One region of the Pseudomonas sp. H1_A03 genome, then DNA from elsewhere that is predicted to be linked to it. Evidence: predicted binding sites of a transcription regulator. Region 1 holds the regulator's gene; the other holds the start of a gene.

Region 1 (5,469 bases):
GATGATCAGCGTTACAGGCAACCCGGAATCAACGCTGGCCAAGGCCGCCGAAGTGAACCTCAACGTTCACGTGGCCCACGAGGCCTGCCCGCTGAACCTGGCACCAACCTCTTCCACCACCGCCGCGCTGGTCATGGGCGATGCCCTGGCCGTGGCACTGCTGGAAGCCCGCGGGTTTACCGCCGAAGACTTCGCGTTTTCCCACCCAGGTGGTGCCCTGGGCCGCCGCCTGCTATTGAAAGTGGAAAACGTCATGCACTCGGGCGACGAATTGCCCCATGTCCAGCGCGGCACTTTGCTGAAGGACGCGCTGATGGAAATGACCCGCAAGGGCCTGGGCATGACCGTTATCCTGGAAGCCGACGGGCGCCTGGCCGGGGTCTTCACCGACGGTGACTTGCGCCGCACCCTGGACCGCACCATCGACATCCACACCGCCACCATCGATGCGGTAATGACACCCCACGGCAAGACCGCCCGCCCTGAAATGCTGGCAGCCGAAGCCTTGAAGATCATGGAAGACCACAAGATCGGCGCGCTGGTGGTGGTCAATAGCGACGGCCACCCGATTGGCGCCTTGAACATGCACGACTTGCTGCGTGCGGGAGTGATGTAAATGACCGACGACCTGTTGCAACGCGGCAAAAACATCAAACTGGCGATTTTCGACGTTGACGGCGTGCTGACCGATGGCCGCTTGTACTTCCTCGAAGACGGCAGCGAATTCAAGACGTTCAACACCCTCGACGGCCAAGGCATCAAGATGCTGATGGCGTCGGGTGTGCAAACAGCGATTATCAGCGGCAGAAAAACCCCCGTTGTGGAACGCCGCGCACAAAACCTGGGGATTCCTCACCTGTATCAGGGCCGCGAGGATAAACTGGTGGTTCTGGACGAGCTTCTTGGCCAACTCAACCTAAGCTATGAGCAGGTCGCCTACTTGGGCGATGACCTGCCCGACCTGCCGGTGATTCGTCGAGTGGGCCTGGGCATGGCCGTTGCCAATGCGGCAGCCTTTGTTCGCGAGCATGCCCATGGCATCACCACCGCCCGTGGCGGTGAAGGTGCCGCCCGCGAATTCTGCGAGCTGATCCTGCGTGCCCAAGGCAGCCTTGAAGCGGCCCACGCCGCCTACTTATAGAGCGTTTTATGCTGAGCAAAAAGATTCGCAACTTCCTGCTATTCGCAGTCATCGCCGCACTGTTCCTGGCGGTGGGCTACTGGAATATCAGCCCGGAGCGCTTTCTCGACCAGCCTGCTGCGCAGGTTGACGAGGGGGTTATCGACTATTACGCCACCAATGCCAAAAGCGTGCAGTTCCTGCCCGACGGCAAGGTGCAGTACGAGATGACCTCGGACAAGGTCGAGCACGTGAAAGCCAGCGAAGTGACCCTGCTGACCAACCCGGACATGAACATTTACCGCGGTACCGAGTTCCCATGGCACGTCACCAGCAAGCGTGGCGAGGTCAACCCGGACGGTACCGAGGTAGAACTGATCGACTCGGTGCGCGTTGCGCGCACTGACGATAAAAAACGTGAGACCGTGATTACCACCAGTCGCATGACCGTATTCCCGCAGAAGCAATATGCGCAGACCGAGCAAGACGTTAGAATCGACGGCGCTGGCGGTGTATCGACTGGCAAGGGAATGAAAGCGTATTTGAAAGAAAGCAGGATACACCTGCTATCGAACGTAAGAGGACAGTATGAGGCTCGTTAAAACTCTCCCTATTTTGCTCGGCCTGGGCGCAGCACTGGGAAGCGTGAGCGCCTGGGCTCTGCCGAACGATAGCCAGCAGCCGATCCACATTTCGGCTGACGATGCGCAACTGGATGACAAGCAAGGCGTCGCCACCTACACAGGCGGCGTGATCATCACCCAGGGCTCGATGAAGATCACCGGCAACACGGTGACCCTGACTCGCACCCAGGCTGGCGATATTGACGTGGTCACTTCGGTGGGCAACCTGGCTTACTTCGAACAGAAGCAGTCCGCTACCGACACCGGCCCGATGAAGGGTTACGGCAAGACCATCCAGTATCACGCCCAGCAGAACCGCATCGTGCTGATCGACCAAGCCAAGGTGCTCAGCCCCGACGGCAACTCCACGGAAGGTGAGAAGATCACCTACGACACCGTGAAACAGATCGCTAACGCCGGTCGTGCCAATGGCAACAAGGTCACCGCACCGCGCCCACGCATCGACATGGTTATCCAGCCGAAGAAGAAGGCCGAGTAATGGCAACCCTGAAAGCCCAGCATCTGGCCAAGGCCTATAAAGGCCGTCAGGTCGTGCGCGACGTCAGCCTGTCGATCGACAGCGGCCAGATCGTCGGCTTGCTCGGCCCCAACGGCGCCGGCAAGACCACCTGCTTCTACATGATCGTCGGGCTGGTCCAGGCGGATCAGGGTCGCGTACTGATCGATGACTTGGACGTGAGCCACCAGCCGATGCACGGCCGTGCCCGCGCCGGTATCGGCTATCTTCCGCAGGAAGCGTCGATCTTCCGCAAACTGTCGGTGGCCGATAACATCATGGCCATCCTCGAGACCCGCAAGGAACTCGACCGTGACGGTCGTCGCAAGGAGCTGGAAAGCCTGCTGCAGGAATTCCACATCAACCATATCCGCGACAACCTCGGCATGAGCCTGTCCGGTGGTGAGCGCCGCCGCGTAGAAATCGCTCGTGCCCTGGCCACTGCACCGAAGTTCATCCTGTTGGACGAACCGTTTGCCGGCGTCGACCCAATATCGGTCGGCGACATCAAGCAGATCATTCACCACCTCAAGGCTAAGGGCATTGGCGTGCTGATCACCGACCACAACGTCCGTGAGACGCTCGATATCTGCGAAACCGCGTATATCGTCAACGATGGTCAACTGATCGCTGAAGGCGACTCCGCCACCATCCTGGCCAATGAACTGGTCAAGGAAGTGTACCTGGGTCACGAGTTCCGCCTGTAAACACCGTGGTGTCACGGCCGATTGCCAAGGTGCGCGGGAGTCAATGAAAACCTCTGGATTTTTATTGTTACCGCGCTCTAGGCAAAGCCCCCGATATCAGGCATATAATTTGCTTATGTTTGGCGCTCACGCGCCCTGTCGTGGATGGCGCATTGCGCCGGCGAATAAGGTGTTAAGCCCCTGCCATGAAACCATCGCTAGTCCTGAGAATGGGCCAGCAGCTGACGATGACACCGCAGCTGCAACAGGCCATCCGCCTGCTCCAATTGTCGACCCTGGACCTGCAACAGGAAATCCAGGAGGCCCTGGAGTCCAATCCGATGCTCGAACGCCAGGAAGAAGGCGACGACTTCGATAATGCAGACCCGCTGGCCGATAACATCGAGCAAAAACCCAACCCCGATGCGCAGGAACCCTCCTATCAGGAAACCGCCCCAACGGTGGATAACCTCGAGGAAGGCGACTGGAACGAACGCATTCCCAACGAGCTTCCCGTCGACACCGCCTGGGAAGACGTCTACCAGACCAGCGCCAGCAGCCTGCCCAGCAATGACGATGACGAGTGGGATTTCACCACCCGCACCTCCGCCGGCGAAAGCCTGCAGAGCCACCTGCTGTGGCAACTGAACCTGGCGCCGATGTCGGACACCGATCGCCTGATCGCCGTGACCCTGATCGACTGCATCAATAACCAGGGCTACTTGGACGAGACGCTTGAGGAAATTCTCGAAGCATTCGACCCTGAACTGGATATCGAGCTGGACGAGATCGAAGCCGTCCTGCACCGCATCCAGCAGTTCGAACCCGCTGGCATCGGTGCGCGCTCCCTCAGCGAATGCCTGCTGCTGCAATTGCGCCAACTGCCCGCCAAGACCCCCTGGCTCGCCGAGGCCCAGCGCCTGGTCACCGATTACATCGACATGCTGGGCAGCCGCGACTACAGCCAACTGATGCGCCGCATGAAGCTCAAGGAAGACGACCTGCGCCAGGTCATTGAGCTGGTACAAAGTCTCAACCCGCGTCCTGGCTCGCAAATCGAGTCCAGCGAAGCCGAATACGTGGTTCCCGACGTGATCGTGCGCAAGGATAACGAGCGCTGGCTGGTTGAACTGAACCAGGAGTCGGTGCCACGCCTGCGGGTCAACCCGCAATACGCCGGTTTTGTGCGTCGCGCTGACACCAGCGCCGATAACACCTTCATGCGCAACCAATTGCAGGAAGCTCGCTGGTTTATCAAGAGCCTGCAAAGCCGCAACGAAACCCTGATGAAAGTGGCCACCCAGATCGTCGAGCACCAGCGCGGCTTCCTGGAATACGGCGACGAGGCGATGAAACCGTTGGTACTGCATGACATCGCCGAGGCGGTTGGCATGCATGAATCGACGATTTCTCGGGTAACCACGCAAAAATTCATGCATACCCCACGGGGTATTTATGAACTGAAATACTTTTTCTCCAGCCACGTCAGCACCTCCGAAGGCGGTGAATGCTCGTCCACGGCGATTCGCGCGATCATCAAAAAACTGGTTGCCGCGGAAAATCAGAAAAAGCCATTGAGTGACAGTAAGATCGCTGGTTTACTGGAGGCACAAGGCATTCAGGTCGCCCGTCGAACCGTCGCCAAGTACCGCGAGTCCCTCGGGATCGCGCCTTCCAGCGAGCGTAAGCGTTTGATGTGACGGGCGGGCCACAGCGTTCCAGTGGCAGGCGCTTTCGCCTGTCGCTTTATGCACTGGCAACGAAGGAGAAGCTGTATGCAAGTCAACATCAGTGGACACCAGCTGGAAGTCACCAAACCCCTGCGTGAATACACCGAAAGCAAGCTGAACAAGCTTGCGGGGCATTTTGACAAGATCACCAACGTGCAGGTCATCATGGAGGTCGATAAGCTCAAGCAGAAAATCGAGGCCACCCTGCACGTACCGAATGCCAAGCTCGTCGCCAATGCGGAACATGAGGACATGTACGCGGCGATCGACTCGCTCTACGACAAGCTGGACCGCCAACTCATAAAGCATAAGGAAAAGAATCTGCACCTGATGCAAGGTACAGGTCGTTAACTCTCCCCCCATGATCCGACTTGAAACCATCCTGACCCCCGGCCGTTCCCTTGTGAACGTGCCGGGCGGCAGTAAAAAACGCGCCCTCGAACAAATTGCCAACCTGATCGGCCGTGAAGTGCCTGAACTGGAAACGCAAACTGTGTACGAGGCACTGATTGCTCGTGAAAAACTTGGCTCGACCGGTTTTGGTAACGGCATCGCTATTCCCCACTGCCGCCTCAAAGGCTGCGAGACGCCTGTCAGCGCCCTGCTGCACTTGGACCATCCCATCGATTTCGACGCTATCGATGGCGCCCCGGTCGACCTGCTGTTTGTTTTGCTGGTCCCGGAAGCTGCCACCGATGCACACCTGGAACTGCTTCGGCAGATCGCCAGCATGCTCGACCGCAAGGAAGTACGCGACAAACTGCGCAGTGCCAGCAGTAATGAGGCGCTGTAT
Region 2 (5,469 bases), 1.2 Mb from region 1:
TGCGCCAACAGGTGCTGGAGCGTCATCCTGAGCTGAAACACCGTATCAGCCTGCTGCGCCACCGGGTGTTGATGCATGCATTTGAAGAGGCCGGTTATCCACAGCCTCAGGCCAGGGAGATGGCGGACGTGTGTTTCGAAGCATTCATCCATGCGCGGCACCAGATCACCCCATTCCCCGAAGCCGAGCCGATGCTGCAAGCGCTACGCCAGCACTTTCTGCTGGGGGTGATCACCAACGGCAACGCCGATGTGCAGCGGGTGGGCCTGGCGGATTATTTCCACTTTGCGCTGCGTGCCGAAGACATAGGCATCGCCAAGCCGGATGCGCGATTGTTTCAGGAAGCGTTGCAGCGCGGTGGCGTGGACGCCAGCGCAGCGGTGCATATTGGCGATCATCCAGGGGATGACATTGCCGGGGCACAGCAGGCGGGGCTTCGGGCGGTGTGGTTCAATCCGGCGGGCAAGGCTTGGGAGGGGGAAAAACGCCCGGATGCGCAGATTCGAAGCCTGACGGAGTTGCCAGCATTGCTGGGTAGCTGGAACTAACACCGAACCCAATGTGGAGCTGGCTTGCCTGCTCCCACAGAGTATTACGGCAGACCGCGAATTTTGTTCCACCCATGAAAAACCCGCAGCGACGGCGGGCTTTTCACGCAAGCATGCAATTGACCTTAGATAGGCCGGCTGCCGTACTTGTTATCAGGCTTCTTCGGCGGGTCTGCCACCACGTTAGCCTCGACTTCGACCACTTTGCCGCCTTTAGCGAGGAATTCTTCCATCGCACGGGCCAGGGCGTCGCGCTCTTTGTTCTTGGCTTCAACGCTTGGCAATTCATCTACCGACACAGCTGCCTTGGCTTTGCCTTTGACTGCTTTGACAGGTGCGTCATCGCCAGCGTCATCACCTTCGTCAGCAACGTCTTCGACCGCCGCTTCAAGACCTTCCTCGGTCTCGTCGTCGTCACCTACTTCGAGTTCGTCGTTTTCCAGATCATCGTCGCTCATGTTCTACCTCATGACTTGCGAAAAGCAGATTAGTTATAGCCCAGCTTCACCCTCTGTCGACGGCTGCCGGAAAAAAATCAACATCCACCGGATAACCAGTGGCTTACGCCCCATCACCGTGCAAGGTGGCGAGGACTTTACGAGCACCGCCATGATCACGGTGCTCGCCCAGATAAACACCTTGCCAGGTCCCTATCGCCAAGCGGCCGGCCTGCACCGGCAAACTCAGCTGGCAGCCCAGGAGACTGGCCTTGAAATGCGCCGGCAGGTCATCCGGACCTTCGTCGTTGTGTTCGAACCCTGCACGCCCTTGCGGCACCAGCGAGTTGAAAAAACGTTCGAAGTCACGGCGAACCGCCGGGTCGGCATTCTCGTTGATGGTCAACGAGGCCGAGGTGTGCTGCAGCCACAAATGCAACAAGCCCACGCGACAGGCCTTCAATTCAGGCAAGCCGGCCAGCAACTCATCGGTCACCAGGTGAAAGCCCCGGGGCTTGGCCCGCAGGGTAATCAAGGTCTGTTGCCACATACAGTTCTCCGCCCATCGGCGCGCATTCTAGCGCGCTCTGGGAAAAAACAAAGTGCCGAATACGCCTACATGCCTGTAAGACATTGGCACGCTGAAAAGCGCCGTGTGCATCCCATCACAAACGCTGCTTAAAAACCGGTACAGCTTGGTATGACTGACAAACGCCAGGCAAAAAAATGCCCGGCAAGCCGGGCATCTTTTTTTCGCGTAATTACAAGTTGTAACCGCGCTCGTTGTGTTGCGCCAGGTCGAGGCCGACAGCCTCTTCCTCTTCGGTGACACGCAGGCCCATGACCATGTCCAGCACCTTGAGGATGATGTAGGTCACGATAGCCGTGTAGATCACGGTGAAACCTACGCCTTTGCACTGGATCCAGACCTGTGCAGCCACGTCAGTCACAGTGCCGAAGCCGCCCAGTGCCGGGGCTGCAAACACACCGGTGAGGATCGCACCGACGATACCGCCGATACCGTGCACGCCGAACGCGTCCAGGGAGTCGTCGTAGCCCAGCTTGCGCTTAAGGCTGGTGGCGCAGAAGAAGCAGATCACACCGGCGACCAGACCGATCACCAGGGCGCCCATCGGGCCGACGGTGCCGGCAGCCGGGGTCACTGCAACCAAGCCAGCCACTACGCCCGAGGCGATACCCAGTGCGCTTGGCTTACCGTGAGTGATCCACTCAGCGAACATCCAGCCCAGCGCCGCAGCAGCGGTAGCGATCTGGGTAACCAGCATCGCCATGCCGGCGGTGCCGTTGGCGGCAGCAGCGGAACCGGCGTTGAAGCCGAACCAGCCCACCCACAGCATGGCCGCGCCGATCAGGGTGTAACCCAGGTTGTGCGGTGCCATTGGGGTGGTCGGGAAGCCTTTGCGCTTGCCGAGCACGATGCACGCTACCAGGCCAGCCACACCGGCGTTGATGTGCACCACGGTGCCGCCAGCGAAGTCCAGCACGCCCCAGTCCCACAACAGGCCACCGTTACCGCTCCAGACCATGTGCGCGATTGGCGCATAGACCAGGGTGAACCAGATAGCCATGAAGATCAGCATCGCGGAGAACTTCATGCGCTCGGCGAAGGCACCGACGATCAGCGCCGGGGTGATGATGGCGAAGGTCATCTGGAAGGTGATGAACACCGCTTCAGGGAACAGTGCCGCAGGCCCGGTGATGCTGGCCGGGGTAACGCCCGCCAGGAACGCCTTGCCCATGCCGCCGAAGAAGGAGTTGAAGTTGACGACGCCCTGCTCCATCCCAGTCGTATCAAACGCGATGCTGTAGCCGTAGACGACCCACAGGATGCTGATCAGGCCGGTGATGGCAAAGCACTGCATCATCACGGAAAGAATGTTTTTGGAGCGCACCATGCCGCCGTAGAACAGCGCCAGGCCTGGAATGGTCATGAACAGCACCAGCGCGGTGGACGTGAGCATCCACGCGGTGTCGCCGGAATTGAGGACTGGAGCCGCCACTTCGTCTGCCGCCATGGCCAGGCTTGGCATTACGATGGACAACAGGGCTCCGAGCCCTGCGAATTTACGCAGAGTCATATTGTTTTCTCCTGGGGCGTTGGGGTTTGGCGGCTTAGATTGCGTCGGTATCGGTTTCGCCGGTACGGATGCGAATAGCCTGTTCCAGATTGACCACGAAGATCTTGCCGTCACCGATCTTGCCGGTGTTGGCGGCCTTGGTTATCGCCTCGATAACCCGGTCAAGATCCTTGTCGTCAATGGCGACATCAATCTTCACCTTTGGCAGGAAATCGACCACGTATTCCGCGCCGCGATACAGCTCGGTGTGACCCTTCTGCCGACCGAAGCCTTTGACCTCAGTAACGGTAATGCCCTGCACGCCGATCTCGGACAACGACTCGCGTACATCGTCCAACTTGAACGGCTTGATGATGGCAGTGACTAGCTTCATGAAAACTCTCTCCCGAATTGGTGGACTTGCCCCAGGAAAACAAACCCGTCTCAAGTCTAAGCGCAGTGCCTGGCTTTGTAACGCGTCGTCGCCTCGGCATTTGCCTCTGCGACGCCAGCAAACCACTGGTGACGAAACCTGTACCCCTGATCCGTCGGCGCACTGCATTCGTCACAGCGACTGCATCAGTGCATGGGTCATGATCGTCTAAGCAGAAACCTTGCCAGCTCCGTAAAAATCACTGAAATCAGTCCTTTGCCCACTTATGCCCACCTGCAGGACCTAATGGCGGCGGCAATGCGCACAAAAACAGTGCGCCAGCGCCCAACCCTCTGCGCGAAAAGCGTGCGTGCGCCGCCATGAAAAAGACTATAGACGCTGCGTGATACACTGCCGGCCAACAGTTTTCCGGAATATTTCCCATGCTCGCGCCCAAAGACCTCCTCGACGCCCTGAGCGGCCACGCCTCTCGCTTGTTCAACGGTGATACCCCGTTGCCTCGCAATGAGATCGAAAGCCAATTCAAGGCATTACTGCAAAGCGGCTTCAGCAAACTTGATCTGGTCAGCCGGGAAGAGTTCGATAGCCAGATGGTGGTGCTTGCCCGCACGCGTGCGCGATTGGAGACCCTGGAGGCTAAAGTCGCGGAGTTGGAAGCACGGTTGACGCCAGCGGGCGATTAACCGGCATCAAATCCTCCATGTGGGGCTTGCCCGCCCTTGACCGGCGCCTGCTGAAAATACAATTCAGCTTTTTGCTGGTGGTGCTGGGTGGACGCTGCAACCAGCTGGCTGTAGCGTGGTGGGCCTTGCAGGAAACCGGTTCCGCCCTCGCCTTCGCCAACATGATCGCCTGTTCAATCGCGGCGGAAGTGCTCGCCCGGCCACTGCTGGGATGGCTGGGTGACAAGTACAACAAGATTCTGATCCTCAAGCTGGCCTCCCTGACAAGCGTGCTGACCGCGTTGCTGATGGTTGTGCTATCCGCTACGCAGTTGTTCAACCCGTGGAGCGTCGGCGCCCTGATGCTGGTCGGCAGTGCCGTCGCCGGCGTGCGCGACCCGCTGCAATCGTCGATTATTCCGTTGTTCGCAGGCGCCGATCAGGTCTCACTCGCCGTTCGCACCAAAAGCATGCTGTCGTCCATTGCCAACTTGCTTGGCCCCGTCATTGCCAGCGCGCTGATTTTCGGTTTTGGAACCACGCTGACTTTTACCGTCGACTGTTTTGCGATGCTGGGAGCGGCACTGTTGGTTGCAACGGTCCCAAGCCAGCTCGGCGCCAGTGCTCCGGATGAACAAGCGCCAACCTCCAACGGCTTCAGAATGATTTATTCGGGATTCAAGGCGGTCTATGGCGTGAAAGTCGAGTTCTACCTCGCCCTCGTGGCGATGCTCGTCAATTTTGCCCTCTTTCCGTTCTTTACCATCCTGCTGCCGTTGTATGTGAAGACGGTTATCCAGTACCCGGTGACCTACCTCGGCCTGCTGGATGCGTGTTTCGGCCTGGGCATTTTGGCGGGCAGCTACAAGATCGTCGGCTGGCTGGGCGAGCGTGTGCCCCGTGACCTCTGTGTCGCTGCGGGGTTTGCACTGTTGGGGGGCAATATGTGGGTGGCCGGTACGCTCTCGTCGACGTTCGTGGTACCGCTGGCGTTTTTCTGCGGCGGGGTCGGGCTGATGCTGATCAACATTCCGACCTCTGCCGTCAGGTTGCTGGCGACACCCAAGCAGCATCGCAATCGGATCTTTGCCACCGTGTCCTTCCTCTCCGCAGCCGCCAGCCCGCTGGGCAGTTTTGCCATGAACGGCCTGATCGCTCACCTCGGTGTCGCACTGACCATCACGTCACTGGGTGCGATGGTGCTGGGGTTATCGCTGCTGGTGTTCCTGATTCCCGATTTCCGCACCTTCATGCGCTCCCCCGACACACAACTCAGCGATGCTTATCTGGATAAATATCCCGACGCCTTTGCGCGTTGATACGTCCTGTAAAAGTCTGATCCCTTACCCC

The links. Region 1 encodes sigma-54, which starts transcription at its own class of promoters, with help from an activator protein. Its sites were predicted from a motif close to ANTGGCATNNANNTTGCTNT; they were not measured.
Region 2: a site for sigma-54 is predicted at 3,666-3,685, ahead of glnK (P-II family nitrogen regulator). Genes of this name have one in related genera too.

What each region holds. Positions count from the first base shown of each region.
Region 1 is NZ_CP162829.1:2,271,355-2,276,823, reverse strand. Features, by position in the region: gene AB4O35_RS10460 (KpsF/GutQ family sugar-phosphate isomerase) at 1-616, shown strand, start outside; gene AB4O35_RS10455 (KdsC family phosphatase) at 617-1,141, shown strand; gene lptC (LPS export ABC transporter periplasmic protein LptC) at 1,150-1,722, shown strand; gene lptA (lipopolysaccharide transport periplasmic protein LptA) at 1,709-2,242, shown strand; gene lptB (LPS export ABC transporter ATP-binding protein) at 2,242-2,967, shown strand; gene AB4O35_RS10435 (RNA polymerase factor sigma-54) at 3,153-4,646, shown strand; gene hpf (ribosome hibernation-promoting factor, HPF/YfiA family) at 4,722-5,027, shown strand; gene ptsN (PTS IIA-like nitrogen regulatory protein PtsN) at 5,038-5,469, shown strand, end outside.
Region 2 is NZ_CP162829.1:1,045,748-1,051,216, forward strand. Features, by position in the region: gene AB4O35_RS04980 (HAD family hydrolase) at 1-548, shown strand, start outside; gene sutA (transcriptional regulator SutA) at 674-1,006, opposite strand; gene AB4O35_RS04990 (secondary thiamine-phosphate synthase enzyme YjbQ) at 1,110-1,535, opposite strand; gene AB4O35_RS04995 (ammonium transporter) at 1,747-3,084, opposite strand; gene glnK (P-II family nitrogen regulator) at 3,119-3,457, opposite strand; gene AB4O35_RS05005 (accessory factor UbiK family protein) at 3,880-4,140, shown strand; gene AB4O35_RS05010 (MFS transporter) at 4,158-5,438, shown strand.